DNA from 4 places in the Thermorhabdus hydrogeniformans genome. Region 2 is predicted to be linked to each of the others. Evidence: riboswitches for the same ligand, from Rfam matches in the RefSeq annotation. Region 2 holds a riboswitch; each other region holds the start of a gene.
The links. Region 2 has a riboswitch for cyclic di-GMP ahead of ACKX14_RS13895 (helix-turn-helix domain-containing protein). Riboswitches for the same ligand answer to the same signal wherever they lie in the genome.
Positions count from the first base shown of each region.

Region 1: it holds a riboswitch for cyclic di-GMP, as region 2 does, so the genes downstream of both, ACKX14_RS09405 (methyl-accepting chemotaxis protein) here and ACKX14_RS13895 (helix-turn-helix domain-containing protein) in region 2, are expected to answer to the same signal.
Region 3: it holds a riboswitch for cyclic di-GMP, as region 2 does, so the genes downstream of both, ACKX14_RS10970 (HU family DNA-binding protein) here and ACKX14_RS13895 (helix-turn-helix domain-containing protein) in region 2, are expected to answer to the same signal.
Region 4: it holds a riboswitch for cyclic di-GMP, as region 2 does, so the genes downstream of both, flgB (flagellar basal body rod protein FlgB) here and ACKX14_RS13895 (helix-turn-helix domain-containing protein) in region 2, are expected to answer to the same signal.

Region 1 covers NZ_JBJYKD010000016.1:53,410-61,277, reverse strand. The annotation lists gene ACKX14_RS09420 (glycosyltransferase family 2 protein) at 1-671, opposite strand, end outside; gene rlmD (23S rRNA (uracil(1939)-C(5))-methyltransferase RlmD) at 1,046-2,419, opposite strand; gene ACKX14_RS09410 (DEAD/DEAH box helicase) at 2,490-5,660, opposite strand; cyclic di-GMP riboswitch class I at 5,802-5,885, shown strand; gene ACKX14_RS09405 (methyl-accepting chemotaxis protein) at 5,953-7,868, shown strand, end outside.
Region 2 covers NZ_JBJYKD010000037.1:90-7,957, reverse strand. The annotation lists gene ACKX14_RS13920 (PTS sugar transporter subunit IIC) at 1-1,012, opposite strand, end outside; gene ACKX14_RS13915 (PTS sugar transporter subunit IIB) at 1,034-1,354, opposite strand; gene ACKX14_RS13910 (sigma-54-dependent transcriptional regulator) at 1,520-4,237, opposite strand; gene ACKX14_RS13905 (hypothetical protein) at 4,449-4,718, shown strand; partial or broken gene ACKX14_RS13900 (IS3 family transposase) at 4,845-4,970, shown strand; gene ACKX14_RS13895 (helix-turn-helix domain-containing protein) at 5,080-5,334, opposite strand; cyclic di-GMP riboswitch class I at 5,425-5,514, opposite strand; gene ACKX14_RS13890 (cyclic lactone autoinducer peptide) at 5,484-5,672, opposite strand; gene ACKX14_RS13885 (hypothetical protein) at 6,108-6,524, opposite strand.
Region 3 covers NZ_JBJYKD010000022.1:35,207-43,074, reverse strand. The annotation lists gene ACKX14_RS10995 (sensor histidine kinase) at 1-1,069, opposite strand, end outside; gene ACKX14_RS10990 (response regulator transcription factor) at 1,072-1,776, opposite strand; gene ACKX14_RS10985 (Spy/CpxP family protein refolding chaperone) at 2,075-2,602, opposite strand; gene ACKX14_RS10980 (ECF transporter S component) at 2,758-3,255, opposite strand; gene ACKX14_RS10975 (transcription repressor NadR) at 3,379-3,888, opposite strand; cyclic di-GMP riboswitch class I at 4,159-4,241, shown strand; gene ACKX14_RS10970 (HU family DNA-binding protein) at 4,452-4,721, shown strand; gene ACKX14_RS10965 (hypothetical protein) at 4,858-5,088, shown strand; gene mobA (molybdenum cofactor guanylyltransferase) at 5,072-5,713, shown strand; gene ACKX14_RS10955 (ArsR/SmtB family transcription factor) at 5,804-6,124, shown strand; gene ACKX14_RS10950 (permease) at 6,185-7,360, shown strand; gene ACKX14_RS10945 (thioredoxin family protein) at 7,426-7,668, shown strand; gene ACKX14_RS10940 (arsenate reductase ArsC) at 7,747-7,868, opposite strand, start outside.
Region 4 covers NZ_JBJYKD010000009.1:61,948-69,815, forward strand. The annotation lists gene fliJ (flagellar export protein FliJ) at 1-40, opposite strand, end outside; gene fliI (flagellar protein export ATPase FliI) at 27-1,364, opposite strand; gene ACKX14_RS06455 (FliH/SctL family protein) at 1,357-2,127, opposite strand; gene fliG (flagellar motor switch protein FliG) at 2,120-3,127, opposite strand; gene fliF (flagellar basal-body MS-ring/collar protein FliF) at 3,141-4,706, opposite strand; gene fliE (flagellar hook-basal body complex protein FliE) at 4,726-5,013, opposite strand; gene flgC (flagellar basal body rod protein FlgC) at 5,042-5,479, opposite strand; gene flgB (flagellar basal body rod protein FlgB) at 5,481-5,867, opposite strand; cyclic di-GMP riboswitch class I at 6,055-6,145, opposite strand; gene codY (GTP-sensing pleiotropic transcriptional regulator CodY) at 6,239-7,024, opposite strand; gene hslU (ATP-dependent protease ATPase subunit HslU) at 7,057-7,868, opposite strand, start outside.

The DNA.
Region 1 (7,868 bases), on a different contig from region 2:
CTATTTCTTACAAGTACGTGTCCAGCCACTGCGCAGACATCTGATGGAGAGCTTAAAATCCTTGCCACTATGTTGTTAATAGCCTTCTTATGAAGAATTGTATCCGCGTCGAGAGTTATAAAATATTCTGTTTTTATCGCTTTTAAACCTGTGTTTAGCGCGTGGCATTTACCCGGCTTTGCTTCGAAAAGACATACGCATTTAAGGCCAAATTCTTCTGCCGCATTTTCAGCAATTTGCGATGTTTTATCTGTAGAGTTGTTGTCTACAATAATTACATATATTTGGCCTTTATAATCTTGATTTGCTATATACCGAAGGGTGGTAGTTATTCTCTCTGCTTCGTTCTTTGCGGCTATTAGTATGGTTACTGGGATATCGGGGGTCGGTTTTTTTAATCCAGGTTGTCTGTCTAAAAGAAGACTTACCGTGGTAAACATAACAAGGTAACCCGGTACATACGCAATAAACGTAATGGCAAATAAAGCTAAAGGAAAACCTGTTTCACTTTTTAGTTCCTTCAGCCATGGCATTGAGAGTTTTATAGAAAATATCATCCATAATATCGCTAAAATCTGGGAAACCCAAAATTTGTATATGACAGGTATATATACATTTGTAATTTTATTATAGTGCGGTCGTCTTTTTAAAATATTATTTATCTGCAGCAACTAAAAATTCCTCTCTCTTTTATTTAGGTCTAGAAAGAGTTTGCAAGTTGCTGAACCATTAAAATTACCTGGTAAATATTGTTAAATTTAGACAAATTGTGTTACTTGCTAATATATAATTTGACAAAGTGTCGAAAAATCCTTCTAAATTCCGCCTTCAACATAGTTAAACAAATACTAAAAAACTATAAAAATAAATTGCGAACATACAGCTCATCTTGTGTTTTTATATACCCGTTAGCCTAATATCTATAAACCCCCTTGCCCCTTCTTGATTTCTTTGTTTCTTTGCTATAATTATGAGCTGGCTTATACAATCATTGAAGAAGGCGGCTCAACAGTTGTTGTCATACTGGCCGGCACCCGTGAAAATTTCAGTTGTGTTTTCTTTTAATCGATACCACGCACTCCACGTGATACGTATACGGGAACATGTCCACCGGCTGAACTTTTTCGGTTTTGTAGCCCCGGTCTTCCAGGAACCGGAGATCCCTGGCCAGGGTGGCGGGGTTGCAGGAGACGTAAACCATCCTGCCCGGGGACATTTTTACCGCGGCTTCCAGGAGTTTTTCGTCGCACCCGCGGCGGGGCGGGTCCATGACCACGACATCGGCCATTATGCCTTTTTTTGCAAGTTCCGGCAGGACCTCCTCGGCGGCTCCTTCCAAAAACTCCACATTTTTTATGCCGTTTATTTTAGCATTGTGCCTTGCGTCTTCCACCGCCTGGGGCACCACCTCTATTCCGTAAACTTTTTTTGCCTTCTGGGCCAAAAACAAAGTGATGGTGCCTGTGCCGCAATAGGTGTCGATGACGGTTTCTTTCCCCGTAAGTTCTGCGTATTCCAGAGCTTTATTGTAGAGCACCTCCACCTGAAGGGAATTTACCTGGAAAAAGGAAATCGGGGACAGTCGAAATTTTATGTTTCCGATGCAGTCGTGAATGTAAGGGGGGCCGAAAAGGGTTATATTTTCTTCGCCCATTATGACGTTTGTTTTCTTTTTATTTATGTTTAAAACAAGGCTTTTAAAGCCCGGAACGCCTTCTTTTAAAAGGTCTGCCAGTTCCTGCTGGCGGGGAATTTTATCGCCGTTTATCACCAGGATGACCATGATTTCTCCGGTCCTGCAGCCCACCCTTGTCACCACATGACGCACCAGGCCCCTGTGCGTTATTTCGTTGTAAACGGGCACATTGTACCGCTCTATCCACTCCTTTACTATCCTGGCAATTCTGTTGCTGGCCGGATGCTGTATCATGCAGTTTTCAGACGGAACTATATTGTGAGTGCGCCTTTCGTAAAATCCCAGCACGGCCTGCCCGCTCACCTTCCCCACGGGGTACTGGGCCTTGTTCCTGTATCCCGTGGGGTTTTTGACCCCTATGGTGTCAAAAACATCGGCAGAAATACGGCCTATCCTCTGAAGGCTGTCCTTTACCTTTTCTTTTTTGAATTCCAGCTGGCCTTCATAGGAAAGGTGCTGCAGCATGCAGCCTCCGCAGCGAAAGGCTGCGGGACACTCAGGGTTTATCCTGCGGGGCGATGGCTCGAGGATTTCTTCCACATGAGCTATGGCATAGCTTTTTGCCACTTTGTCTATCCTGGCCAGCACTTTTTCTCCCTTCAGGGCGCCTTCGACGAACACCGCCAGGCCGTCGATCCTCCCGACGCCCTGGCCTTCGTGGGCCATACTTTCAATGGAAATTTGAATTTTTTGACCTGCTTTTAATAAGCCTCCATTATTCACAGTCATGCTCCTTGCATTTTCGATTTAAACCTGTATTCCATTTCAAAAGAATTATCTCATTTAAAAGGAATTAGTTCACCCGAAAAAGTTCCAGGACCTCTTCCTTCGAAAGGGAGTTTATAAAGACCTCGCCTTCTGAAACGATGGAATCCACCAGGTCTTTCTTTTTCTTCTGCAGTTCGTCAATTTTTTCTTCAATGGTGCCGCGGGTTATGAGTCTGAAAACCTGGACATTGTTTTCCTGGCCGATCCTGTACGCCCGGTCGGCGGCCTGTTCTTCCACGGCGGGATTCCACCACGGGTCAAAGTGAATCACCGTATCCGCCGAGGTCAGGTTCAGGCCCACTCCCCCCGCCTTGAGCGAAAGTAAAAACACCTGCCCGGCGCCGTTGTTGAAATCATCCACTATCTTCTTTCTTTCCGAAACGCCGGTGCTCCCGTCCAGATATGCATACCTTATATTCATCTTCTCCAGATTTTTTTTAATCAATGAGAGCATTGACGTAAACTGGGAAAATATGAGAACCCTGTGGCCGCCCTCTACCAGTCCTTCCAGCAGTTCTTCCAAAAGCTCCATTTTCCCGCTGGAGCCCCTGTAGTTTTCGATGAATACCCCCGGATGGCAGCATATCTGCCTGAGCCTGAGCAGCCCGGAGAATATGTGCATCCTGCTTTTTTCAAAACCTTCCCGCTCTATTTTTTCTTCTATTTCGCCTTTTATTTTCATGAGATATGAAAGGTACAGTTTTTTCTGCTGGGGCGTTAGGTCAACTTTCAGGGTGGTCTCTATTTTCTCCGGAAGTTCTTTTAATACCTCTTTTTTAGTCCTCCTTAATACAAAAGGCGATATGAGCTTTCTCAGTTCCTGGAGGGCGCCGTCGTCCCCGTTCAGTATGGGCTTTTGATAATTTTCATTGAATTTTTTATAAGAATACAGATAGCCTGGCATGATAAAGTCAAAAATAGACCACAATTCGGCCGGAGAGTTTTCCATGGGGGTTCCGGTCAGAGCGAATCTGGCATGGGAATTAATTTTTTTAACGGATCTGGCGTTGAGAGACTCGAAATTCTTTATATGCTGGGCTTCATCCAGCACCACACAATAAAAAGAATGTGAAGAGTAAAGGTCCACGTCATTTCTCAGCAGCGGATATGAGGTTATGGCCACGTCGCATTCGTCCAGCTTTTTTATCATTTTCCTCCTTTCGGCCACCGTGCCGGATATCACCGTCGTCTTAAGCTGCGGGGCAAATTTTGCTATTTCATTTTCCCAGTTGTAGATAAGGGTTGAGGGCGTTACAATGAGAGATGTGCGCGGTCTCGCCCCTGATTCCTTTGCCGAAAGCAAAAAGGCTATCGCCTGAAGTGTCTTGCCGAGGCCCATGTCATCTGCCAGCACCCCGCCAAGGCCGTGATCCGCCAGGATCTTGAGCCACTTAAATCCCGTGATCTGATATTCTCTGAGTATCCCGGCAAGGCTTGCGGGAGGATTTATCTCCAGACTCCGGGAATTTACGATGTCATCTATGACCTTTTCAAATGTTTCCATGTGTTCAAGGGGCGGCGAAACCCGGCCGCGGTTCTTCCCCAGAAAGCCCATTACCCTGTATTTTGAAATGCTGACTGCGTTTTGCTTTATATCCTCTTTCGGTACATCTTCCAGAAGACCGGCCAGATTTTTAATTTTTTCATCTTCAAGAGAGAGGAAAGAACCGTTTTTTAATTTGTAGTATTTCTTTTTTTCCCTTATTGAGCGCAATATTTCGCCAGCGGTCTTGCGGTCAATGCCCTCAAAATCCACATCTATTTCCAGCAGGTTTCCGCCCAGGGATCTTATCGAAGATTTTATTTTAGGAGTTTTTGTTGAAAAAAGGTGCTTTACGTCGGCGGAATAAAGCACGTCCCCCATTTCGGCAAGGTGCGGCAGTGCGTCTTTTATGAAGGCGTAAAGATTGTCGTCATCCTGAAGGACCAATTTGCCCTTCTCTTTCAAAAAGCCGCTGTCGTCCAGCAGTTTCAATATGTACTGTTCCTTCTCGTAATCTCTTATGATGAAACCGTCGTCGCCGCTGAACGGATCAATCTCTCTGTCCCCGTAAATAAATTTTATATCTGCGGCGATTCCCTTCTTGAAGCCGTCAATACGCATACTCAGCCTCAGCGGTCTCTTGACGAACATATCCTTGAGGTCTGCGGCAATTTCCACGCATTGGCTTTTTTCCAGGCGCGGCAGCACCGAAATCAGCTTTTTCTGATTTTCACCGGTAAATTTCAACCCGTTGTTTCCTCTTATCAAAAGCCCTTTGAAAAACGGATAAGCCGGGTCTTCCGTGTCGAGTATATAAATTCTGGCGTCTTTCAAAATTACCCGACATTCCCGGTCCAGTGGCTTACCTATGGGTTCTGCCGCCTTTACGGCAATGCCGTCTCCCAATTTTTCGATCATTACGCCGCAGGGCGGCCTGTGAAGCTCAAAAGTCACCGGGCCCTCCTCAGGTGCCGTCATGTAAACGGTTCTTCCTCCCATAGCCGACGCTATTTTTTTCAAATAGGTCATATTGAGGTTTACGTATCTGTCGCTGAGAAGTATTTTTGGCGGTGATCCATACCTGGCAAGACTTCGCTCTATTTCATACATTTCTTTAATCACACGGAATACCTCACGGTCTTCCGGCGAGAAGTCGTGGAGTAAAGGATGGAATTTTAACATTTTGCCAAACTCAGAAGGCACGCCTCTTGCGGTTTTTTCGAGGAATTCTCTTACGTTTTTTAATACATACATGCGTTCGATACCAAGCCGCATCTCCATCCTCGCCATAAAGCCATACATTTCATTTTGAAAAAACTCTATGCGGTAATCGACCTTTACCTCCTGCTTTTTTTCAGGAGTTTTCGAAAGCAGTTCTTTTAAAACCTCGGCTTCAACATCGTTTTTTTCAACAGGGGATGTGTTTTTTTGTTGTACTCCGTTCTCCATTATATGGCATATGGTTGCAATGATATGTTTACATGCCCCTTCGTATTGCATATAGGCAGGACACGTACAATGAAAGCTCTCTAAAATTTTGCCTCTTAAATACAGAATGACTTGATAATCTCTTTGCCCCCTTACAAGGGCATATATTTTGTCACGGTCAACATAAATCCTTCTTACAGCCCCCGCTTTATAATACTCGAGGCCCTTATTTACCGTTTCAGCCGGGGCCAGCCTAAGAAGGACACTGTGTTCAGCGGTTTGCACTATCAATTCCTCCAGCTTCTCAATAGTCAAAAATCCTAAATTAACAATATAAATCGCACAATTTCATTATACTTTTATTAAAACCATCTTTCAACTTCGGTTGCAGTTAGTGGCAAAATTTGATATAATTGGACAAAAATATTTGTTTTTTGGCAAACTCCCCGAAAGGGGCGGGCGCAAAGCTATGGGCCTAAGGCTTTACGCTATGGCTGCCAGGCTGCACCATTCATTGGTTCAACGCCCGAAAGGGCTTTTTTATTGTCTCACCAAAATTTCAAAGGGGGTCTTGCTTTTGAATAAAAGTTTAAAAACACGCCTCGCCGTCTTTCTGATAGTAATGGCACTGGTCCCGCTGATTGTAATGGGCGTAATTGTAAACTACTTCTCAAAATCGGCCATGGAAAGGGAAATCGAGGAAAAAGTCAGCATTATTGTGGATAATCTGAATGACAATATAGACTTATTCGTGGAACAGAACAAAAATCTCGTTACTTTCCTGGCCACCACGAAAGTGGTAAGGACCATGGACGAGTCGCAGATCACTCCCTTCCTCTACGATATGACCCAGCAAAACCCGCAAATATTGAGGATATACATTGCGGACACGGCAGGTAAAGTTTTTGCGGTTCCTTTTGCCAGTTTTCCAGACAACTACGATGTAAAAAAGGAATCATGGTATACGGAGGCCATCTCCGGCAATAAAACTTACATATCCAACGTTAGAATAGACCCTACATCAGGCAATTTTATAATATCCATTTCAAATTCCATTTTATCCGATACGGGACAAACGATAGGCGTCCTTAACGCCGATATTTCCCTGGTCAGCCTTACGAAAATCGTCATGAACATGAAAATCGGGCAAAAAGGCTACGCCTATATCACCGATGTGGATGGAACGGTTATAGCCCACAAGGAATATAAAGTTGTAAAGGCGCGGGAAAACCTCTCCAAATTTGACTTCGTAAAACAGGCCCTGGCCGGAAAGCGCGGTTTCGCAGTTTATTCCTACGACGGAGAACGCAAATTTGTCGCTTACGGCCGCCAGAAAACCACAGGGTGGGGCATTTTCGTCCAGCAGCCTGTGGATGAAGCCTTCGCCCATACGAACAATGTCACCAGAACCATTTACATAACCGCCATCTTCATGGCCGTGCTGAGCCTTGCGGTGGGACTTTTGATAGGCCGCTACATAGCAACTCCCATAAGCCGGCTGGTTAAAGTCACCAAGAGCGTTGCGGAAGGCAATCTGTCCGAAACCGTAAACATCAAGGATTCAACGGAAATCGGCACCCTCGCGTCATCCTTCAATTTCATGATAACAAATCTTAAAAACCTTGTTCAGGAAGTAATGAAGGCGGCCGAAAGCATGTCTGCATCGGCCGAGGAACTGGCTTCCGGAGCCGAACAGAGCAAGCAGTCCACCCAGCAGGTAGCGGGAGCCATTGAGCAGATAGCCGCCGGCGCCAATGAACAAGCCAAAAAGCTTGCCGAAATATCCGAGATAGTCAACCAGCTGGTGGTCTCCAACGGCAAAGTCGAGGAAAACGCTCAGTCAACGGCGGAGTCGGCCCAAGAAATGGTAAAAAGCGCCAGAGACGGCCAGCAGAAGATACAGATTGCGACAGAAAAGATGGGTTCCATTAAATCATCGGTGGACCGCTCCAACAAAATCATGGAGGAACTTGATAAAAAGGTCCGGGAAATTGGCAACATATCCACCATCATCCGGGAAATTGTAGACCAGACAAACCTCCTGGCTCTCAACGCATCCATCGAAGCGGCCCGGGCCGGGGAGCACGGCCGAGGATTTGCGGTGGTGGCCGGCGAAGTGCGAAAACTGGCGGAACAGTCGGGAGAGGCAGCCAAGCAGATAGCCGATATAGTCAAGCAGATCCAGACGAGCAGCAAATTTGCAGTCACCGCCATGGCCGAAAGCATTCGGGAAGTGGACGAGGGGCAGGACCTCATTATGGATATCAACGAAAAAATAAATGAAATAATAAAGGATATTGATATGGCCGCGCAGCGTTCCAGGGAAATCTCAAGCGAGCTTACGGCCCAGTATACCCACGTGGAAAACATACTGGAAATGATTCAAAACATATCCAGTATATCGCAGGAAACCGCCGCCGGCACCGAGGAGGTTTCCGCTTCCTCCGAAGAGCAGACGGCCACCATGGAAAATGTAGCCGCTTCTGCCCAGGA
Region 2 (7,868 bases):
AGAGTATGGGATTCAATACTACGGGCAAGCCAAAAATAACGGGTTCATTAATCTGGAAGATGCCGGCGGGCAGGGCCAGTCTCGCCAGGTTCCTTAAATCCTGCCTCTTTCTGGCCACGAGCAATATGGCGATTATTAATCCCAGCGTCGCACCGGAACCACCAAGATGGGCATATGTATCAAAAAATACTCTCGTGATCAGGTTTTGAGGAACTGCCCCCTGCTGGATTGCAGCTGCATTGGCCTGCAGCGCCGGGATATATATCGCGTTCATTACGGGGTCCAGTAAATTGGCTCCGTGAAGGCCGAAAAACCAGAATAGTGTTATCAGGAAGGTGGCCAGCATGGCCGATCCTGCGCCCTGGCCTATATTCTGAAGCGGAGTCTGAATGGTTTTCAGTATGATATCGTACAGGCTGGTGCCGCCAATGGCTGTAATCAAAGATGTCAAAATTCCGAAGACGTACACTGTGATAATACCCGGAATCAATGCGGCAAAGGCCCTTCCAACGGACGGAGGAACATCACCCGGCATGTTTATGACCAGGTGAGCCCTGGTAAGCCTTACAAATATTTCGGTGGACACCAGTGCCACCAAAAGGCCCGTAAAGAGAGCTGTGGCATCCAGATAATTTATCTTTATGAATCCCCAGCCTACTCCCTCAGGTGCCTGGGGAAGGGTGATTAAAAACGATGCTACCGCTATTAACCCTGCCGCCAGTGCATCCTCATCATAGCTCTTCGCCAGATTATACCCTATGGAAAATACCATCAGTAGAGTCATTATGGCGAAGGTCCCCCACCATACCGCTCCGTTTATCGGGGTCAAAAACTTCAGGGCCGGTATCCACACGCAGAGGGTGTTGTTAATAAGTACGGCAAAAGAACCTGCAAGTATCAACGGCATGATCGCGGCAAAACCATCACGAATGGCCACAAGATGTCTCTGAGAGCCTATTTTGCCTGCCACCGGCACAAAGTGCTTCTCCATCCAGTCTATAAAAGCCTCCATATTTAAATCCCCCTTTTAATTTTATCCACCCTTTTGTCCCGTCAGCTTTAGTGCCTGTTCCAAAACCGCCTCACCGTTCATCATTCCATAGTCTCTGCTGTTTATTATATCCAGGATCAGTTTTTTGCCGGCCAGGGTCTTCTTGAGCTCATTGTACAGATACCGCACCTGCGGCCCCAGAAGAAGTATGTCTGCGTCATCATAGTGGTTTTTAGCGTCCGCCTGCGACGTGGCGAAGATCTCCACATCCTTTAAGCCTTTTTTCTTTGCAGCCTCCTGCATCTTTTTTACAAGAAGGCTCGTAGAAGACCCTGATGAGCATACCAGCATAATCCTTTTCACTCTTTCACCTCCTTCTTCACTAAAAGTTAAGCAATTTTCATGCCATGGGGTCCGATTAAATTTTTCTTGTAAAAGCCCAGCAATTTCGGTAGAATTTTAATCTCTTAAAAATAAAAAGCGTGTATTCCATTAATACACACTTTTTTCACACTTACACACATTGATTCATACCGCCTCCAGCGTGTTTTCGAGAAACATGCGGCAAAGATAAGCGCATTCGTGCAGCCCGATATCTATATTAAAATATTCTTCAATGGACTTTACATTGTTTTTTATGACCTTTAATTCGCTTTCATGTTCTCTTTGATAATCGTCAATGCCCTCAAATATATTTTCTTCTCCTCCCAAAGCCAGTTTTTCAACCAGAAAGCATATATGAAGAATTATGCCTACCTTCACATCTGATGGAATTTTTAATCCCAGCGCTCTTTGAATACCTTCCACCACCGATTTGGACATTCTAACGCATTTTTTCCCATCCACTGCTTTTATGTGCTCACCCAAAGATACTTCTATTTTTTCATAGGTATCTATTTCATCGATCAGGTTCAATACAAAGTCTTTCGCTTTACCGGTCAGGAGATCAACGGCCGGTATATACGGTATACCCGGAACGGAAAAATCCAGGGTCCCCACGACCGCTACGAGGTTATAATTTTCCCGGTACCTTTCTATAATCTTATTAAACTGATTTTTATCGATAAATTCCAGCGGTATAATCTTTATACAATCCTTCTTGACCAAGTATTCTTCTGCCAGAATTCTTTTTAATTCTTTCGCCGCTCCCTGGCCCGTAAAACATGCGGTTACTATTATGTTTTCTACTCTTTTCTCATCTCTTCGAATGGTATAAGGATTTTTAGCATTTATTTTTAATGCTGATTCGTATATCTCCTCCAAGTCTTTCCCCATAACCGCCTTATGGCATGCGTCTATGACCATCAGCGTGGTTACCATGTCCACTGTTTTTATTTTTAAATTCGTCTCTTCTGATATCATATCGCCAAAATTTTTGAGGGAGCCCATGTCCACAAGGAGCAAAACACCCTTCCCTTCGTCAATCTTAAGGGCGCACTCTTTTATCGTTTTGTACATTTCTTCCGGGCTCATGCTCAAAGGCATATCAAGGCCCATCGCGTGCTTTACACCCACAATGTCATTGGCCACCTGGGCCATACTGCTTGCAGTTGAATTGCCGTGCATCACCACCAAAACCCCGACCTTACCTTCAGGTTTATCCTCCTCTATTCTGGAATCAGGTACGAAGAACATGGCGAGATAACCTATTTCGTCCAGGGGCGTCTCCACCCCGAATTCTATGTCAATAAGTTTGGCCGCTTCTACGGCTGCTATAAACTCATCCGCATAATTTTTCCTTATGAAGTTAATTCTGGGATTGTATATTTTTCCGCCGGACTCTATACGGCCAATGGTCTTTTGAAGGTGCAAGGCCAGACCGAAAAAAATCTTCTCATCCATGTATCTGTTTAATTTTTTCTCAGCAAGGTTCAATATATTTTCCGTCACATTTACGACCTTCTCCCCCACTATTTTGGAAATCTCATCTTTCCGGTATTTTCCTGGCATATTTTGAATGTACCTTTTGAAGTGCTTCTCTATTTCACCATTTAAAATTCTATTTACTTCCTTCTCATCCATACCGCTCTTACTTAATATATCCAGTTTCTTTTCTATAACATCATAAAAATACTCATCCTCACTGCTTTCGGAAGAAATTATATCGAAATCTTCATCGGAAGAAAAATACAGCATATCCTCGTTATTATTTATTAATTTTTCTATCTCTTCCCTGTAATTATGTACCTTCATGACCCCCCTTTTTACATGAGTCGGAAGGTGTTCGGATGAAATCATGAGGTATTCCCTGTTTTGCGACTTATAGCTTAAAAATGCCCTCGCACAGGCTATCTGAATATCGCTTTTCAGCTGGCCCACATTGCCGGCGCAGTCATAGAGCAAATATGATATAAAACAGTTCCTGTCGATGTATATATCCCTGTTTATGCGTCCGGACTCTTCCCTCAAAAAGTAGCAAATAAGGCCGCACCTTTCGGCCAGGCTCCTTTCTCTCAAAGGCGGCAGATTTATTATCACAGGTATTCTTCTTATGAAAGTTTTCAAAAGGTAAGACTGCGGCTCTTCGGTGGTAGCGGCTATTATCCTGACATTCACCTTGACAGTTTTTTCTGTCTCTCCCAGAGGCCTGAAGTATCCCTTATCCATATAGGTGAAAAGCAACTCCTGGCCCTGGGGTGGCAGACGGTGTATTTCATCCAGAAAGATTATTCCCCCGTCCGCTTTCTTTAAAAGGCCTACCCTGTCATCTTCAGCGCCGGTGTAAGCCCCCCTCCTGACTCCAAAAAGCTGGGCTACTAAAAGCTGCGGGTTGTCGGCATAATCCGCACAGTTAAAACTTATAAACGGCGCATCATCTTGTATTACCCCCGACTCTCGGGCAAATCCGTACATGGCCTCTGCAAACATCGACTTGCCTGCACCGGTCTCGCCGAGCACCATCACAGGAAGGCCACCGGGCGGATAAAGCACAGCGGCCTTGGCAAGTTGTACAGCTGCCTTCAAGCTCATGTCCGCACCTATAAGCCTGTCTAATGAGATTATGTTACAGTGCCGGTCATTTAACCTCCGGAATGGGGCCGCTTTATTCTTCTCCTTAGGTTTATAGAGCACAGGTCTGCCGTTTAGTTTATCTATTTTGCCATTTTTGCACAGCTCATTCAAATACCGGCTGATATTTGCCCTATCCATCCCCATCTTTTCGGCGATTTCCATGGCGCAGACCCCGCCGTCCTTCTCACCGGCCAACTTTGCAAGCATATCAAAAACTTCATCTATCTTTTTCATAAAGACCATCCCGAATTAAAGTTTTGCACCTGTGACAATATCCCCACATGATTTAATAATAATGTTTAAACAGAAAAATGTAAAGGATGTGAGTTTTCAATTTTTAACAGCAGTTTTTTGGGATTAGCCCCGGTTACATTATAAAACAACTCTTGAAGCGGGAATTTTTCTATGGTAGCTATAACTTGACTTTCTGCTTAAAATTTCTGTTATGCCAAAAAGCACATTTTTCTATGAACCCCAAAAAGAAAGTCTTAATTCAAAGCGGGGATGCTCAAAGCCGGGTTATTCAAAAACCATTAACGGTGAATATATATCCGATGAAATGATAAAAACCCTGCTTTTTGATTTGGCTGAAGAATTCCCATTCTTTGGGTATAAAAAATTAGTTTCTCTTAAGGTAAAGGTTTGGAATTATTATCAACAAGAAAAAGGATTACAGGCTATGCAAGGAAATGGATCTGCTTTTGCCGATTATTAGATGTCCTCTTCTTCTAACACTGAAATAGTTTTTAAAAAGGTTTCTGTTGATGCACCAAATACTTACTGGCAGATGGATATTACGAAGGTCGCCTGAAAGGAACCCAAATATTAAGAGAGATTTCATAGAACCTTGAAAAAAGAATATGTTAATTTAAATGATTTTGCAAGTTATAAGTCATTTTTTAAAGGCCTGGATGATTATATAAAATTTTATCTTTACGAAAGGCCCCACGAATCCGTAAATTTATGACACCTTCAGCATTTTATGAAGCATTTTTAAGAAATACTGTGGAACCGTGGCGTGTTGGTCGTTTAAGTCCAAGTAATAGGGGGCCAGGACATTCCGGGAAAAAAATTTTTTATGTCTTTTTTGATATATTTGCAGAGAGAAATTTTTCAAGTTCTTCCCTGCCCCATCCGCTTTTTTCTTTATATCTCATTGTCGCCCTTATTATCCATTCCACTACTTCCGAGTATACATCTTCGCTGCCAAATCGGCGGGCATATTTTTTTACTATCGGTCTAAACCGCTCAACCACTTGATTGAGGGCATCTTTATCTCCCCCTTGAGCTTTGAGGATGAGTTCTTTTAATTTTGGTTTTTTCGCCATCATCATCGTCCCCCTTTCATCGTAATTTTTTAATCCGTTAAAAGGGCAAAAAAAGAGCCGCATATCGGAAAGATGGCGGGCCATTTAAATATAAGCGGCAGCCCAGGCTGTCATAGTGAAAGTGATCACCTTAGACCCTGTGGTTTTGCGCCTTATCTTTCGATAAGTTTGCCTTTATCTTTATTATTAATTTCTTTACCACCGGAAAACTTCTTAAGAGCATCCGGGATATCCGGTTCGTACAGTATCCATATGCTGGCGGGATTTACTGCCGTATATGCAACTAAGGTTATTATTGAGGCAAGAGATGTGAGAAGGCTCTTTCTGATTTTTTTGAACATACTTTTGTCTCCCTTCCTATTTTTCCCTACTACTATCTTCTACATTTTTTTATTATTTCCTGGCGGGTTGGAACAACTGGTGCTTTTTCCGGTACAACCGGCGGATTTTTGGGTATGAACGGCGGAAAGATAATGGTATAATTAAAACAACAGATACATTAGTATAAATTTGGGGAGTGAAATAAGAATGGATTCAGACTCAAGCGGTAACAGGACATTTGTTCTATTAATCCTCTATTCTACAATTGTTCTGATTTATGTTTACTTAAGAGAAAAAATAATTTCCCCTTATTTTACCTTATTTATTGCTTTATTACTATCTTTTCTACATATAGTCAATATGTATTTCTCAATTAAACAGAGAAAAGTGAAAAAAGATAATGGCAATAAGAAAGGCAGTTAAAAATAAACTGCCTTTCTTATACAAGCAGACAATTAAGAGATAGGTATCCAACCTCGTGATGTCGAATGTATAGCTATATCTTTAAAATCCTGCGGAATCCAGTATTCCTTACCTTCTAAATTGACTACATTTACTGTAAGTTGCATTCTTACTTGGTCATAGTCCGAATGCTCATCCAAGAAATCTCTATAATGATTTAATTTCTCTATTGCCTTTGTAATTGTATTTTCGATTGTGTCATAGTAATAACCTAAAAACCCTGTCGCTATTCCTGCGACAGTGACTATAACTGCCGGAGCACCTGCGAGCCCTAACATTCCAAATATAATACTAGCAGAAGCTGATTGTTCTTCATATTTATCATATATTTCTCTTGCATCTTGAAGATCACTTAAGAACTGTTCGACTTCACTTAAAGTTAAATCAGTGGTAAAACTTCTAGTAGCCATAACATTAAACTCCTTTCATAATAATTTTCATTTAAAATACAGCCTATTCCTTTTCCTACCAATCTTAAAATTTATTAATCATTTTTCAAGTAAAACTGTTTAAAATCAACCTTCCTTCTTTTTTATTATTTCCTTACACTTTATAAAGAGAAAAAAGGAGGCTCTTTTAATAACCCCCTGCAAAAAAATTTATTTACTTGTTTTAATCCTTTGACTTTTTCTTTCAGGCTTCTCCCTTTGAGTTCCTCATGCGATCTTCCCTTATAGGGATTCATTAAAAAAGGCCCTAACAAAAAGAATTGCGGATCATAATCCAACTATGCCAGCAGTCAAGTTATCACTTATCAGGAAAAATATGCCATAATCACTGTATTGAACAACTGGCGCCTTTTCGGGTACAACTGGCGGATTTTTGGGTATGAACGGCGGAAGGGTAATGGTATAGTGAATATAGAAAATAAATAAAAATGAACTTCCAGGCGTAACCGAGTATTATGTCCCGGGTTGGTCTTAATCTTAAATAAATAATAAATAGTCAGGAACAGAGACTTAAAAAATCCCCCCGGCATAAGTCGGGGAGCTTTATTTTAAAGATAAGAATCATTACAAGAATTATTTTAAAGACAATGTATATAAGTTGGTAATTAACAATCTGCTGGAAAAGCTCGATCTTTATACATAAACCATAATACACTAAACTTCAGTTTTGGTGTTCTTGACTTCCCCCAGAGTTGTGATAAGATGAAATCAAAAAAATGAACATAAACATGGTGACGTTATGAATAATGGAAAAATAGTCCAATTACACCGGAACAAAAAATATTAAAACTGGAAGTAAATAGCTTGAAAAACAGTATAAAGCAAAAAAAGGCGCATTAACCTAAGGCCTATAAAAGACCTTAAAAAAATATATCTTAGTTTACGCTACAGAAATATCAGTAGCTTTTATTACACTATTAGAAACGTGAAGTTTTATTGCCTGCTTAAATAGCCTTCTTCTGCTTTTCGACCATTTCGTGTGGCATATTGTTTCCCCCCGCTATTTTTGTCTCCCTTCTGCTCAAATTTATTGACCATAATTGCTCCCCTTCCGGAAGAACGTCTTGAAGCTGCTGAAAAAAATGTCTATCAAGCGTCAATGAATTTGTCAGGTGAAATCCATCAGTGATTTTGTCAGTGGCTGCGCCGCCCTTGACCCCAGGCTGCGAACCGCTAGTGAAAGCAGGTGAACCGACTGGAGAAGAGACTTATGGTTTTGAAGTCTCACTGACCGGTATTGTAGCTTTGGCCCCCACTGTGGCAGAATAAGCTCTGCGAGAGGACCATGATTTGCTCCATGGGTGG
Region 3 (7,868 bases), on a different contig from region 2:
TTTGGGGCAGGTCTTCGGGTATATCTATGATAAAGTCAAGGCCCTTCAATTCGGCTTCGGTCTTAAAGTAGGAAAATTTATCCTTCAGCCGGGCGGGAGAAATAACCTCCCTATTGAGTTCGAGACTGCCGGCCTCGGCCCGGCTCAAATCCGAAAGATCTTTTACAAGCCGTGACATGCGTATGATTTCGTCCTGCAGCGAAAGTATGACATCGGGGGTGGGTTTTATAACCCCCGCCTGGATGGATTCAAGGGTCCCCCGCAGGATGGTGAGGGGTGTCCTGAGTTCGTGGGCCACATCCGCTGTCAGATTTTTCCGGAGTTCCTCGCTTCTCTTGATATTGTCCGCCATCGCATTGAAATCCGCAGCCAGGGTTCCAAGCTCATCGTCGCTTTTAACGGGAATGCGCACGTTCCTGTCGCCCTTCGCAAAAAGCCGGACGGCGGAGGACAGCTCCTTTATGGGCATTACCAGGCGGCGGGATATGAGAAACCCCACCCCAAAGGCCAGACCCATGGAGAAAAGAGCTGTCAGAAAGGAGTAATTCGAAATTGTGCGGGAAAAGATGAATTCCAGGCTTTTTTCATCCCGCCTTACCGGAGTCCAGACGATCAGATAGCCAATGTGTCCCCGTTCGGAAAAAATAGGTACTCTCAGGTCCCACAATGATTTCGGTATGGGGGCAGAGATATTTATTTCTTCCGATGAGGCCATGATATTGCCCTGTCGGTCCGTGACGATGACCCATCGCAAAACCAGCCCCATCATGGGCCCCGGATCCTTCCACGGGTTTTGTCCGGGTTCCATACCCATTCTTCGCCGGTACCCCTGTCTCATCATTGAAGCGCTTTCCACCAGGGACCGTATGCCGTCCCAGCCGCTCTGACTGTAGACGTCGCCCAGAATGGCGCTTATCTCGCGGCCCTGCTGGATTCTATTCTCCTTGACGTAGTCGTAAAAGGCCCTTTTGGTCAGCACGAAGAACAGCAGCACCGAAAGAGCGGCCGTCAGAAGGGCCGTTATTACAAGGCCGGCCGTAATTCTGTATCCTATCCCCGGCTTTTTCATGATTAACCTCCCAGTTTATATCCCATGCCGTAGACTGTTTTTATGTAATGGGGGTTCGCCGGGTCGTCGCCCAGCTTTTTCCTCAGGTTGCTCATGTGAGTGTCGAGAGACCTCTCATAGCCTTCATAGTAATCTCCCAGCACCTCTTCCAGTATCTGCAGGCGGGAGAATACCACACCCGGGTTTGAAAGAAGCAGGGCGAGGATTTTGTATTCGGTGGGGGTAAGAGGTATGCTTTTACCGTTTAGTGTTACGCTTTTTTTCATCTGATCCAGTTTGATACCCTCGTATTCCAGAATGCCTTCCCCCCCGCCCTCCGGCGCCTTTCCGTCAAGCTGTCTTTCGATTCTCCTTAAAACCGCCCGGATGCGGGCAGCAAGCTCCCTCAGACTGAAGGGCTTGGTTATGTAATCGTCCGCGCCGAGCTCCAGCCCCAGGAGTTTGTCCACTTCTTCCGATCTTGCCGTAAGCATAATCACCGGGGTTTGTGAGGCGGCACAAATTTTTTTACACACTTCATAACCGCTCATTTCCGGCATCATGAGGTCCAGCACCACAAGGTCCGGCTTTTCAGATTCAAAAAGCTGAAGGGCTCTTTTCCCGTGGGACGCGGTAATTACTGAATAACCTTCCTTCTCAAGATAGGTTTTTATTAAATCTAGAATTTTTATCTCGTCATCGACTACCAAAATCCTGTATTTACCCATAAAAAACATCCTTTATTCCGCAATTTTATAATACAAAAAGAGGCGAGTGCCGGCGGGCCTTTTACTCAAATGCCGGCGGCCTTTTACTATTTAATGCAGAATAGTTTCATTTTTTAATTTTGTCATCCTTAAGTATAGCATTTAACCATCGTTGTTACAATGATCAAAGTGGATTGAGGGAAAAGCTGACTTCGCAAAATATTCAATATGCTTCAAGTAATGAAGTATCGCAAAACAATGGAATAGGGGTAGCCATTGCTACCCCGACGAACCACAGTCTTTATATAATTATGATTTTTTACTGCTGTTGCTGCTGAGTCCAATTGAAGCCGTTCATCATGCCTCTGCCGCCTCTCATGCCGAAACCGAAGCCGCAGTCAAAGCCAAAGCCGAATCCGAAACCTCTGCCAAAACCCTTGCCCTTGAATTCGCCCAGCTTGTCGAGCTGTTCTTGAGTTAAGACGCTTTTTGCTTTAGTGGTAAATTCTTCGCTGATTTCCCTAATTTTTTGCATCAGGGTGTTGATTTCACTTCTTTTTTGTTCAATGGCACTTTCATCGGGTTCGTTATACAGGTAAAGGTTCCTCAGCTCCAGGTGTTTTTTGGCGAGTTCATTTCTTAAATCCAACACTTTGTCAAAATACTCATTGTTGAGCTCCCTCAGTTTGGCATACTGTTCATCGGTAAGGTTGAGCTGGGAAAAAATCGGAGTCCTATTGGGCTTCGCCGCGGTCTGAGAGCCGGTGTCCTGGTCTGCCAGCGCCACGACGGCTATGCCCAGGACCAGCAATCCCACCATGCTGAGAAGGAAAATTTTTTTAAACACAGCCACCACTCCTTTAAATTTTTTGTCTTTCTGTTTTTATTATAACCGGCGAATTTCAGAAATCTTTAAGCAAAATCTAAAGAAAATCTTAAGATATGTATTTTAATAGCGTCTAAAACGTATCATTAAAAAAGGTGCGTAAATACTTACGCACCTTAACCCGAACTTTTTACGAACTTGATGGCGCCTGATAAGACCGTCCTTGCTGCGAATACCGAGATAAGGCCGTCGGCAAAGTGATGTATAAAAGTCCCGACACCCACCACCACGAGGGCGGTGTAAAGGTCAAAACCGAAGAGCATCACCATGACGGCTTCTCCCAATGCGTGTATGGGCGCTGTTAAAATGATTGCCTTTTCAAAAGAAAGCCCTTTTTTTATGAGAATTGCACCTGCGAGCCCGAAAACGGTGTGGATGAACGCCCGGGCGGCCACGACCGGCCCTAAAATTATAAGGAAACCAATGGTGGAACCCACCCCTACCGTGACGGCCACGAGAGGGTTTATTAACATGGCCAGCATCGAGGGGACATGGGATGCGAGAGTGGCTGAAAAAGGAGGGATATAGATCCTGAGATAGCCGCCAAACGCAATTGGGATGACGAGAGACAGGGCGGTTAAAAGAGCTCCGGTTACCATGCTTTTTGTCTTCACGGCTGTTGCTCCTTTCAAGGATATGTGATCTGGCTGCCGGTACGCCGCAGACCCAAATCATATCCGGGATTTGGTTTAATTATACTGCATATACACCTGTATAGTCAATAGTTTATAAAAAAATTATTTTAAAAGGATACCCTTTTTTCGGAGCACATCTTCAGCCATTTTTATGGAGTCTTCATTTAGAGCTTCCACCGTATGAAGGTGCACGCCTCCGGTCAGCCTGGAAAGCAGGGTGGCTCCGTGTCTTTTCACCTTTTCCATAAACTCTTCCACATCGGAAGAGTTTTTAAGCATGAGCATACCGTGAAGTTCCCCGTACAGGGGATGTTCCACGATCACGTCCAGCACTCTGCAACCGCATTCTATAAATGTCATGAGCTCGTCTCTCGTCTCGGCATCACCGTGCCTCACGGCGACCTTCTTTGCTATGAGGGGCACGGGTTCCGCCGCCATGTATCCCCGGGATGTGGCGATTATATCGTTTCCCGAAGCCCTGAGGATGGCGATGTCCTGCACGATTATCTGACGGGTTACCCCAAACATCTTTGCAAGCTCGCCGCCGGATAGCGGCCTTTTTTCCGCCTTTAAAAGGTCCAGGATCCTTGCCCTGCGTTCATCGGCGCTCATTTTTCAGTCCTCCAGTTTCTAATGCTGTTTATCCACCGCCGCTTAAAAAAGTTAAGCTTCTTCCTCTGCCGGTTTTGTCACATTCCATGATTTTAGTATAATGCGCCGTATAAAATATTGCAACAGAATTGCCGTTCATCTCCCGCCAAAAATTCGCGAGGGAAGATACCTTGAATTTATATTGGTGTAATTTTAAAATTTTTATCGAAAAAAGAAGGATTTTCCATTTTAATGTCGAATGGTAAAATAAAGAAAAATATAATGAGAGGATACCGAAAAGGGCAAACCTGTCGAAAGACAGGGACGCAAAGCCACGGGTCTAAGGCGCAAGCTATGACAGCCGGGCTGCCGAAGTATCGAATTTAAAGGTACTTCTGTGCCCTTGCGGTACGGAAGTTTTTTATTTTACATTGCAGGTGCAAAAAAATTAAAATGCCTGGAAACCGGAAAACGGCCACGCTTCCTGCCGGAAGAAGATATACTTTGAGCCGGCTCTGGAGCCGGCGGCGCTAAAAATTTGAGCGGAGCAAAAGTAAGTTGGATAAGAAAAGGAGGTCTGAGTTATGAACAAAGCCGAACTTGTGGCGGCCGTGGCGGAGAAGGCCGGTATGACTCAAAAGGATACCGCCAGAGTCATTAACGAGTTTATAAACGTGGTCTCGGAAGCCATGAGTAAAAGAGAGATTGTAAGAATAGTAAATTTTGGTACTTTTAAAGTGCGCGAACGTGCGGCGAGGACCGGCAGAAACCCGGTGACGGGTAAAAAAATGCAGATTCCCGCACGGGCGGTTCCGGTGTTTACACCCGGAAAAATGTTAAAAAAGAGTACATAACAGAAAAAGAGGAGAAATTTTTCAGGCAGTAAGAATGGCCGTTTTCCATCCTGCTCCTTTTTGAACCACCTTTTGAACCACAGGATGGGCAAATCCCCCCTTAAAATAAATAAATTCCCTTTCTAAAAACGGCGGAATGTTATTCTGCCGTTTTTTTTACACTTGTATATTGATATTTCTTGGAGCATGGTCTACACTTAAAATACCGATGTTCCTTTTTGAGATGTCAGCCCTGGGTTACGAATTTGCCGTTACCCGATGGATCGTAGATGTGGCGGGGGTAATCATCATTTCCGCCTTAATCGACAGGCTGATGAGTATTGAAGAAAAGAAGGAGATCTATCAAAAACATGCGGTTGAATTTTGATATGTGTCGGGAGAAAATGGCTTGCTCGGCGGTTGTTTTATGCGGGGGTAAGTCTTCAAGGATCGGAGTAAAAAACAAAGCACTGCTGAAAATCGGGGGTTTGACCATTATTGAAAGAATATATTCCGTACTGGCGCCTATATTTGATGAGGTTTTTATTGTGGCAAACAGCCCGGCAGAACTGCTTGATTTAAACCCGGAATTCAGTATATATACTGATGAAACGGAAAGCCGAGGGCCATTGAGCGGGATTTATACGGGATTAATAAAAATGAAGGGTGAAGCGGGTTTTTTTTGTGCCTGCGATATGCCCTTTTTAAATGAGGAATTAATAAAATACTTGATTAAATCAAGCGCAGGGTGGGATGTGACCTGCCCCAGAAAGGACAATTACGTGGAACCTCTTCATTCCGTGTACAGAAAGACATGTATCGAACAAATTAAAAAGCTGCTGAACTCCCCGGGCGCGGCTAAAGTCCAGAGCCTGTACCGGCAGGTTAAAACCAATTTTGTCGATATAAAAAATCTGCCCTGCAAAACGGGCCCGTATGATTTTTTTAACGTTAACACGTGGGAGGATTACCGAAAAGCAATAGAAATATATGAATTAATAAATGACAGGTGACGATGCGGGATTATTGACACTGTACTAACTATATGCTAATATAGGAATATAGCCAACATAATATTTATTGCCGGTGAGGAGATGATACAGATGCCGCGTGATATTTACGAAGTCAGGTCATCCGTTTTTAAAGCACTTGCACACCCCACAAGGCTCAAAATCCTGGACCTTCTTGGGTCGGCGGAAGAACTTTGCGTATGCGAAATTGTGAAAGAGCTGCAGATTGATCAGCCTACGGTTTCAAAGCATTTGTCCATATTAAAGAATGCCGGCATAATTGATAGCCGTAAAGAGGGCCTTATGGTTTTATATAAGCTAAGGATTCCATGTGTGCAGGACTTTTTCCGCTGCGTCGATAACATCATTAAAGAGGATATTACGGCTAAAATCGGATTTTTCACAGACTCATAATTATCGGTTTATACTGCGATTTCACATGAGCAAAGTTAAAATTTTAAAGGGGAGAAAATTATGCAGACCTGGAAAAAATTTGTTATAATTGTAGGCGTATTCCTGGCGGCCTATTATATGCCGCTTACAAGCCACAGATTTACCGGTGCAGTACTTGAATCCTTATATATGCTTCAGGATTACGCGAGGCTTCATGTTCTTACATGCCTTATCCCCGCACTTTTCATAGCCGGCGCCATCGCCAATTTTATATCACAGGAAGCAGTTATTAAGTATTTTGGCAGCGAGGCAAAAAAGTGGGTTTCATACGCCGTGGCATCGGTATCCGGGACAATTCTTGCGGTTTGTTCCTGCACTGTACTGCCCCTTTTTGCAGGAATATACAAAAGGGGGGCGGGGCTGGGGCCTGCCATAGCGTTTCTCTACTCCGGACCGGCTATTAACGTGCTTGCAATAATAATGACGGCAAGGATTCTAGGAGCCAAGCTCGGCATTGCCCGGGCAATAGGGGCAATGATGTTTTCAGTCATCATAGGGCTCATCATGGCTGTTCTATTTAAAAAAGAGGATAGCGAACGGCTTAAAAAATCTGCCGGAAAAAACGGTGCCGGCATGGAAGAAGGGCGGTCCTTAACACAGAACCTCATATACTTTGCAAACCTGGTTTTTATCCTTATCTTTGCCGCATGGGGTAAACCCACCCAACCGGTGGGATTTTTCAGTGCCGTATATAATATAAAGTGGTATATCATAATCATTTTGCTTGTATTGCTGGGATTCATTCTTATTAGATGGTTTAAAAAGGCCGAGCTTTCCTCCTGGATGGAATCCACCTGGGGCTTTGCACAGCAGATACTCCCACTCCTGTTTATCGGTGTGCTGGTAGCGGGATTTCTGATGGGAAGACCCGGGATCGACGCAGGAATCATTCCGTCCAGATACGTGGCAGCGGTAGTGGGCGGAAATTCAATATTATCCAATTTTATAGCATCGGTTGTGGGAGCATTTATGTATTTTGCCACACTAACCGAAGTGCCCATACTCCAGGGGCTGCTGGGGTCCGGCATGGGGCAGGGCCCGGCGCTGGCACTGCTGCTTTCGGGTCCGGCACTCAGCCTCCCAAGCATGCTCGTCCTAAACAGTATTTTAGGACCGAAAAAGACAGTCACATATGTTTCACTTGTTATAATAATGTCAACGATAGTCGGTTATATTTTCGGAATGATTGCGGGATGAAACTGCTGGTTGGAAGGGTTTTCCTTCTGCAAATACAATGACATGAAAAATAGGGAGGTGAACTCATGGAAATTAAAATTTTGGGGACGGGATGTCCAAAGTGCAAGGCTTTGGAGAAAAATACCCGTGAAGCTTTAGAGGAACTGGGAATCACTGCCGAAATTGAAAAAGTTACACAGATAAACAAGATAATGGAATACGATATCATGTATACCCCCGGCCTTGTGGTAAATGGAGAAGTCAAGTCTTCGGGCAAAGTACTGGATAAAGAGGATATCAAGAAAATATTAGCAGAGGCTCAGCAATAACGGAAAAGGGGAATCATTCCATTTATAAGAATGATTCCCCGATTTTTTAAAACATAACCATCAATCTTGTGTTTTTTTTTACAAATCAAATTCATTATTTTTTATTCTTTTTATCAGAAGCTTTACCTTTTCTTCTATCAAGTCTCTAATCCTTCTGAATTCTTCCACCGGCTTGCCGGCGGGGTCGTCAAGCCTCCAGT
Region 4 (7,868 bases), on a different contig from region 2:
CTTTGAGAGGAGTTTGGAGCTTAAATTTAAATTTCCTCATGGCCGTCTTCCCCCTCAAAAATGGCCCGCAGGAGGTTTAAAGTTTCCTCGTAACCCACCTTTTCTCCCACTTCCTGCCGCAGGAAACTCCGGATTTTTTCAATATACTTGATAGATTCATCTATACCGAGATTGTTGCCGCGCACATAGGCACCGATATTTATTAAGTCCTCCGCCTCCCGGTAAACGGAAAGGATGTTTTTAACTCTTCCTGAAAGTCTTTTATGTTCATCGCTGACAATATCGTTCATTAACCGGCTGATGCTTGCAAGCACATCTATTGCGGGGTAGTGGTTTCTGTTGGCCAGGGTTCTTGATAATACTATGTGGCCGTCGAGGATGCCTCTTACAGCATCGGATATGGGTTCGTTAAAGTCGTCTCCGTCGACCAGAACCGTATAGACGCCGGTGATGGAACCTCGGGAGGAAGTCCCGGCCCTTTCCAGCAGTTTAGGAAGTATGGCGAAAACCGACGGTGTGTAGCCCCGGGTCACCGGAGGCTCTCCCGCCGCCAGACCCACTTCCCTCTGGGCCATAGCAAACCTGGTGACCGAATCCATCATCAGCATCACGTTTAAACCTTGATCCCTAAAATATTCGGCTATGGCTGTGGCTGTAAAAGCAGCTTTGGTTCTGACAAGAGGCGGTCTATCAGAAGTCGATACGACTATAACGGACCTATGCAATCCTTCTTCTCCCAGATCCTTTTGAATGAATTCATTTAATTCCCTGCCCCGTTCTCCTACCAGTGCGATTACATTAACGTCGGCTTTTGTGTTCCGGGCGATCATCCCGAGGAGTGTGCTCTTGCCCACTCCGCTGCCTGCAAATATACCCACCCTTTGCCCCGCTCCGCAAGTCAAAAGGGCGTCGATGGCTTTTATGCCAAAGGGGAGCGGAGTTCTGATAGGTTTTCTCTCAAGAGGATTGGGCGGGGCATTTACCACCGGGTATTGGTCTTCGGCTTTAATCGGCCCCCTGCCATCTATGGGATAACCCAGGCCGTCCAGCACCCTGCCTAAAAGATCTCTGCTTACCGGGACCGTCAATTTTTTACCGCTGGCTTCCACCTCGCATCCCGGACCCACATTGTCTATTTCGCCAAGAGGCATTAAAATCACGTTTTTTTCTCTAAAACCCACTACTTCAGCCAGGATTTTTCTGTCTTTCTTTTCGGTTTTTATGGTGCAGATTTCACCAAGTTCCACGGGTGGGCCCTGAGATTCAATGGTAAGGCCTACAATCTTGGAAATCCTGCCTTTCGGCCTGATTGTCATGGTATTTTCAATTATTGAATAAACATAATCAAAAATGGAATTATCCATTATCGATGACATCCATTTCCTTCAGTACCTGTCGTATGTTTTCGACCTGAGCATGTATTCCCGCATCTATCTCAAAGTAATCGCTCTCTATTATGCAATCACCGGGTGTAAGCGTCGGATCCCTAATCAGATTTATTTTCTTAACGCCGGGTTTTAAACGGTACAAATCTTTCTTTAACATACTTATCCTTTCAAAATCGCTGTCGCAAAGTCTGATTACTATGTCACGCTCTTCTCCGGCTTTCTGCAGCCCTTGTTTTACAAGACCCACAAGACTATCTAAATCGGTTTCCACCTTTTGGCCGATTACTTTTTCGGCCACAAAAAGGGCTAATTTTACAGCCTCTCTTTCCAGGTAATTCCTAAATTCCCGATTCTGCTCTGTGAGTTCTTGTCTCAATTTGTTGAACTGGGATAATTTGTCCGCCCACAACGCCTCATTCTCTTTTCGAGACAACTCCAGGCCCTTGCGGTACCCTTCCTCATATCCTCTCTCGTAGGCCTCTTTTTCAATCCTTTCCTTATCCGCCAGGGCATTGCTTATAACCCTTTCGGCTTCCTTTTTTGCTTCAGCAACAATCTCCTGAGCACGCTGTACGGCACCTTCCATGAGCTGCGCCTCATACTCCCGAAATTTGCCGTGGATCCACTGCAGTCTGTCTAAAGCGGGTGGGGGGTTTTCGCCCGCCATCCTCTGCCGAAAATCCTTCAATATGAATGGGTTTTCGTTTTTTATCTCGACATATTTTAATACTTTAGACAATTATTTCATCACCCCCGCCCCTGGATATGATGATCTCTCCTGCATCCTCCAGTTTTCTTATGATGTTTACGATCTTTTGCTGGGCTTCCTCCACATCGCGCAGCCTGACAGGACCCATGTACTGCATGTCCTCGTTGACCATTTCAACCTGCCTTTTAGACATGTTGCTGAAGATCTTTTTCTTCACTTCCTCACTGGCGCCTTTCAATGCAAGAATCAGGTCCTGATTATCCACTTCCCTCAAGGTGCGCTGTATGGCCCTGTTGTCCAGACTGAGTATATCCTCAAAGACAAACATTCTGCGCCGGATTTCTTCGGCAAGGTCCGGATCATCAACTTCCAGAGCCTCAATAATATTCTTCTCGGTACCTCTGTCCACGTTGTTTAATATATTTACCACCGTCTGAATGCCGCCCACATTGGTGTAATCTTCGGTAACCACAGAAGCCAGCTGGCGCTCCAGTACCTTTTCCACTTCAAGTATTATGTCCGGGGATGTCCTGTCCATGGTAGCTATACGCCGGGCGATGTCAACCTGCTTTTCGGGCGGAAGCGAAGATAAAAGAGAAGCAGCCTGTTCCGGATTTAAATAAGTCATGATGAGGGCTATGGTCTGGGCATTTTCATTTTGTAAAAAATTCATAAGCTGAGAAGGATCCGCTTTTCTAATAAAGTCAAAAGGCCTAACCTGCAGGGAGGATGTGAGGCGATTGATTATTTCTATGGCCTTTTGAGTGCCCAGGGCTTTTTCCAGTATTTCTTTGGCATAATCAATCCCCCCCTGGGTTATGTAATTCTGTGCCATCAGCATCTGGTGAAACTCTTCGATTATAGCGTTTTTCTCCTCGGAAGAAACCTTTTTTAGGCTGGCTATTTCCAGGGTCAATTGTTCAATTTCTTCCTCTTTTAAAAATTTGTAGATATTGGCTGCTATTTCGGGGCCCAGTGAAACTATTAAAATGGCGGCTTTCTGTTTCCCGGATAATCTCGTCACTGCCATAAACCTAACACCTCTAATCTTCGTTCAGCCATGTCCTGAGAACTTTGGCCACATCCTCCGGCTTGCGGCGGGCCATTTTTTCTATGCTGTTAAAAATATCGCTGGCTTCGGTTTCCTGTTCCTGCATGGCCGCCTGCCGGGCAGCCGCTTGCTGGGCTGCGGCTGTCAATTCCTGTACCATCCGTTCTTCCTCCTGTTTTCTCCTCCTGCGGGCAGCAAAAATTCTAAAGAGCGTCACCGCAAGAACCGCCGCTAAAGCCGCCCCCGCCAAAATCATGTTTCTCTGGCGGGTTCTTTGCTGCTGCTCTTTCGCGCTCATTTCCTGGGCAAAGGCATTGGCCAGATCGTTGTTAAAGGCCATTCCCTCCACAGATATCTGGTCTCTCTGAGGATCATATCCGATGGCATTGCCCACCAGCTGGGATATGGAATTTTTTTCATCGTCGGTTAATTCTCGATTTACCACTACCGATACGGTAAGTTTTTTAACCGCTCCCGGCGAAACGGTTAAATTCTCGCGGGACTCGTTTACCTCGTAGTTCCTCACTGTCTCCGTTTTCTGGTAATTGGAATTGCCGCCGTTTAATTGTTGGTAGCCCGGAACGTTGGAATTAACTCCCGGCTGGCCTTGAGCCGCATTACCCGTTCCTGCAAAATGCTCTCGCAAATCCTGAATGCTGCGCAGGATTCCTTCACCGGTTTCCTGATTTACCGGTGAGAACAGTTTGCTTTCTACGGTTTTTTTATCAAAATCCAGTTGAGCGCTTACCCTGACCACCACGTTGCCCGGCCCGAAAACCTGTTCCAGGAGCGATTGTACACTTTTCTGAAGCTGTTTTTGAAAATTATTTTGGATCGCAAGCTGCGAGTTGACGATTTCCTTTGTATTCTCTTCGGGCGACAGGGGAATATTGGATAGCACTCTGCCGTAATCATCTATGACCGAGACATTTTCCGGTTTCATTCCCTCAACGGAATGAGAAATGAGGTAAATTATGCCTTTCACTTCTTCTTCGGTGATTTCCGCCCCGGGCTTTAACTTTAGAAAAACGGCTGCGGAAGGCTCGGCCTTTGAATCCGGCTCTATGAAAAGGGTTTTTTTGGGCTGGACAATATGTATCCTCGCCGTCTCGACCTGCGCCATTTCTTCGATGGTCCTTACAAGTTCGCCCTCTAGAGCCTGATTGTATTGTATCTGTCTTTCCCAATCGGTGACGCCGAGCCTGGTTTTGTTAAAGACATCGCTAAAACCAATTGTGCCGCCTTTGGGCAGACCCTCTTGGGCCAGCTGTAATCTCGTTTTATAAACAAGCTTGGGGTCTACGAGAATTGACTTGCCACCGTCTTCGATTTTGTAGGGGATTTTCATGTCATCGAGTTTTTTAATAATTTCTCCCGCATCTTTGACATCCAGGTTGGTATAAAGCGGGGCGTACACAGGCCTGCTCACGAAATAAGTTATAAAGCCTATTGCGGCGATTGCAAAAAAAGCGCTTAACAACAGCTTTACCTTTTGCGCCCTATTTCTGCTCTGCCAGAAATCGCTCACCTGCTGCCGTAACTTGTTTATAAACTCCATTTACTTCCACCTTCGCCCGCTATACCTGCATTCTCATGATTTCCTGGTATGCTTCAATCGCCTTATTCCGTATCTGCAGAGTGAGTTCCAAAGAGAGCCTTGCCTTTTCGCCGGCAATTATTACATCATGTATGTTTATTTCATTTCCTTGGATGAGTTCATTCAAAGCCCGGTCGTAGTTTTGCTGCAATGTGTTTGCCGATTCCAAGGCCTCTTTTAAAACGTCCTGAAAGGATTTCTGCCCCTGTTCTTTTATAGCCCCTGCAAAGACGCCTGGCGTAGTTTCGTTGATCCTGGAAATGTTCAAAGGCTCATCTCCCTCCTATTGCTTGTCCTTATACCTTTCCTATTTCCATGGCTTTTGTTATCATGCTTTTTGCGGTATTTATCGCCGTCACGTTGGCTTCATAGCTTCTTGCGGCGGATATCATGTCCACCATTTCGGTTACTATATTGACGTTGGGCATCCTCACGTACCCATTCTGGTCCGCGTCCGGATGAGTTGGATCATACACAAGTTTAAAGGGAGCAGGGTCCTTTTCCACAGCCACAACCCTGACACCTTTTCCCACATCCATAGATCTTGTCAGAATATCTTCAAAAGAAAACTCATTTCTCCTTTCCTGGAAAATCACCCTTTCTCTGCGATAAGGTCCTCCTTCGGGGGTTCGTGTGGTAGTTGCATTGGCTATGTTGTTTGATATGACATCCATTCTGAGCCTTTGGGCGGTGAGGCCGGAAGCGCTGATATCTAAAGAATCAAACAAGCCCAATTTACTTCCTCCCCTCGTTAATAGCGGTTTGCATCAATTTTAACTTTCTCTGAATCTGATCCGCCAGAAGGTTATATGAAAGGGCGTTTTTTGTCAGTTCCACCATTTCCTTTTCAATATCAACATTGTTCTGATCGTTTCTAAACGTGGTTTCGTCTTGTCTTATAACCTCTGGCTCCAAATTATCTAGAGAATTGATTTTTGCAATATGTCTCGGATTGGTCGTCTTTAAATCAAGATTTCTTCCATCAGTTTTATCCTTTATAGCCTGCCTTAGGTATTCTTCAAAATAAACGTCAGACCTCTTAAACCCAGGCGTATCCGCATTGGCTATGTTGTTGGCAAGCACTTGGTTTCGAAGCCATTTTGCATCCAGCAATCTTTCCATCAATGAAATATCTCCGAATAAGTTCATATATAAATCACCTTCTTTTTTTCGACTTTTTTTTACCTTGTTTGCGTATTATTACTAAATTCGCCAAAAAAATGGAAATTCCTTTTTTGATAAATAATATTATGGTGATTTTATAAAAAAAATCTATCCTGCAAAAAGATAGAATCCCCTTTTCTATCCTTTCAGCAGCCTAGCCGGCATAGCGCTTTACGCGCGCCTTAGCCCCACGGCTTTGCGACCTTTCCTTTCGGTAAAGTTTGCCTTTTTAGGGATAATTTATTAATTTGGCTAATATACATTTTAGACAAAAATCGATAAAATCCTCCTTGTTAATAAAAAAAATGCGTGAAATTCTTCACGCATTTTTAAGCCCTTACTTTTTTGAGCTCTTCCAGGAGCTTATCGTTTAAAATCTTTATATACGTTCCCTTCATGCCAAGAGAACGCGATTCAATAACCCCCGCGCTTTCAAATTTCCGTAGGGCATTGACGATGACCGACCTGGTGATTCCAACTCTGTCGGCTATCTTGCTGGCCACCAATAACCCTTCGTTGCCGTCCAGTTCCTCAAAAATATGTTCCACCGCTTCCAGCTCAGAAAAAGACAGTGTTCCGATGGCCAGCTGTACGACGGCTTTTTTACGGGCTTCTTCTTCTATTTCTTCGCTCTTTGATCTCAATATTTCCATTCCCACCACGGTGGCGCTGTATTCGGCCAGCACCAGATCTTCGTCGGTGAATTTTTCTCCGAATCTGGCCAGCACCAGCGTCCCCAATCTCTCGCCCCCGCCGTTTATTGGCACAATGGTTGTCAATTTCTCCGGATGGGTGCATTTGGTGTCATTATCAAAAACGCACTCCAGAGTTTCATGGGGCAAATTGGATCTGGTCTCATGGATTTCCAGAAGCTTGTCGTTGTACTCTTTGGGAAACATCTTCTCCTGCAAAACCTCTTCCTGGACCGCATCACAGTCATAATCTTCCATCAGATAATAGCCCAGGACCTTTCCTTTGCGGCTCGCCACGTAGGCATTGGCGGATAACACCTCTCCAAGGGTTTTGCAAACTTCATTGAAATCTACGGGGTAACCCGCGGATCTCTGCAGCAATTTGTTGATTCTCCTTGTTTTTTCCAGTAGACTTTCACTCATTGTTTTTCCTCCTTTTGGTAATTTATTATAATTTACAAAATATACATACTTAGGTCTTTATCTTTGATTATATGTTTCAGTTTTTCACTGACAAAATTTCTGTCAATGGTTATTTCGCTCTGGGTTAATTTTAATTCCGGAGCGTTAAAAGAAATATCTTCCAGCAATTTTTCCATCACTGTATGAAGCCTTCTGGCACCGATGTTTTCCGACTGCTGGTTGACATATGTTGCCACTTTTACGATTTCATCAATAGCATCGTCTGTAAAATGGATTTTTATACCTTCTGTTTCGATCAATGCAGTATATTGTTTAATTAGAGAATTTTTAGGTTCTATTAAAATCTTCTTTAAATCCTCTTCAGTCAGGCTCTTCAGTTCTACACGGATGGGAAATCTGCCCTGCAATTCCGGTATGAGGTCGGAAGGCTTAGAAATATGGAATGCACCCGCAGCTATAAACAATATATGGTCTGTCTTTACTGGTCCGTATTTGGTCACCACCGTACATCCTTCCACAATTGGAAGGATATCCCGCTGGACACCTTCTCTTGAAACATCCGGACCGTAACTTTCCTTACCCGCTATTTTGTCTATTTCGTCTATGAAGATGATCCCCGTTTCTTCCGCTCTCTTTATGGACTCATTGATCACTTCATCCATGTCGATGAGCTTTTGAGATTCTTCCTGGATTAATATGCGCCGGGCGTTTTCGACGGTGACTTTTCGCTTTTTGCGGCGCTTGGGAAAAAGGCCGCCGAACAAATCCTGAACATTTATTCCCATTTCTTCCATGCCTGAAGCTGAAAATACTTCCAGCATGGGCGGAGCGCTGTCTTCCACTT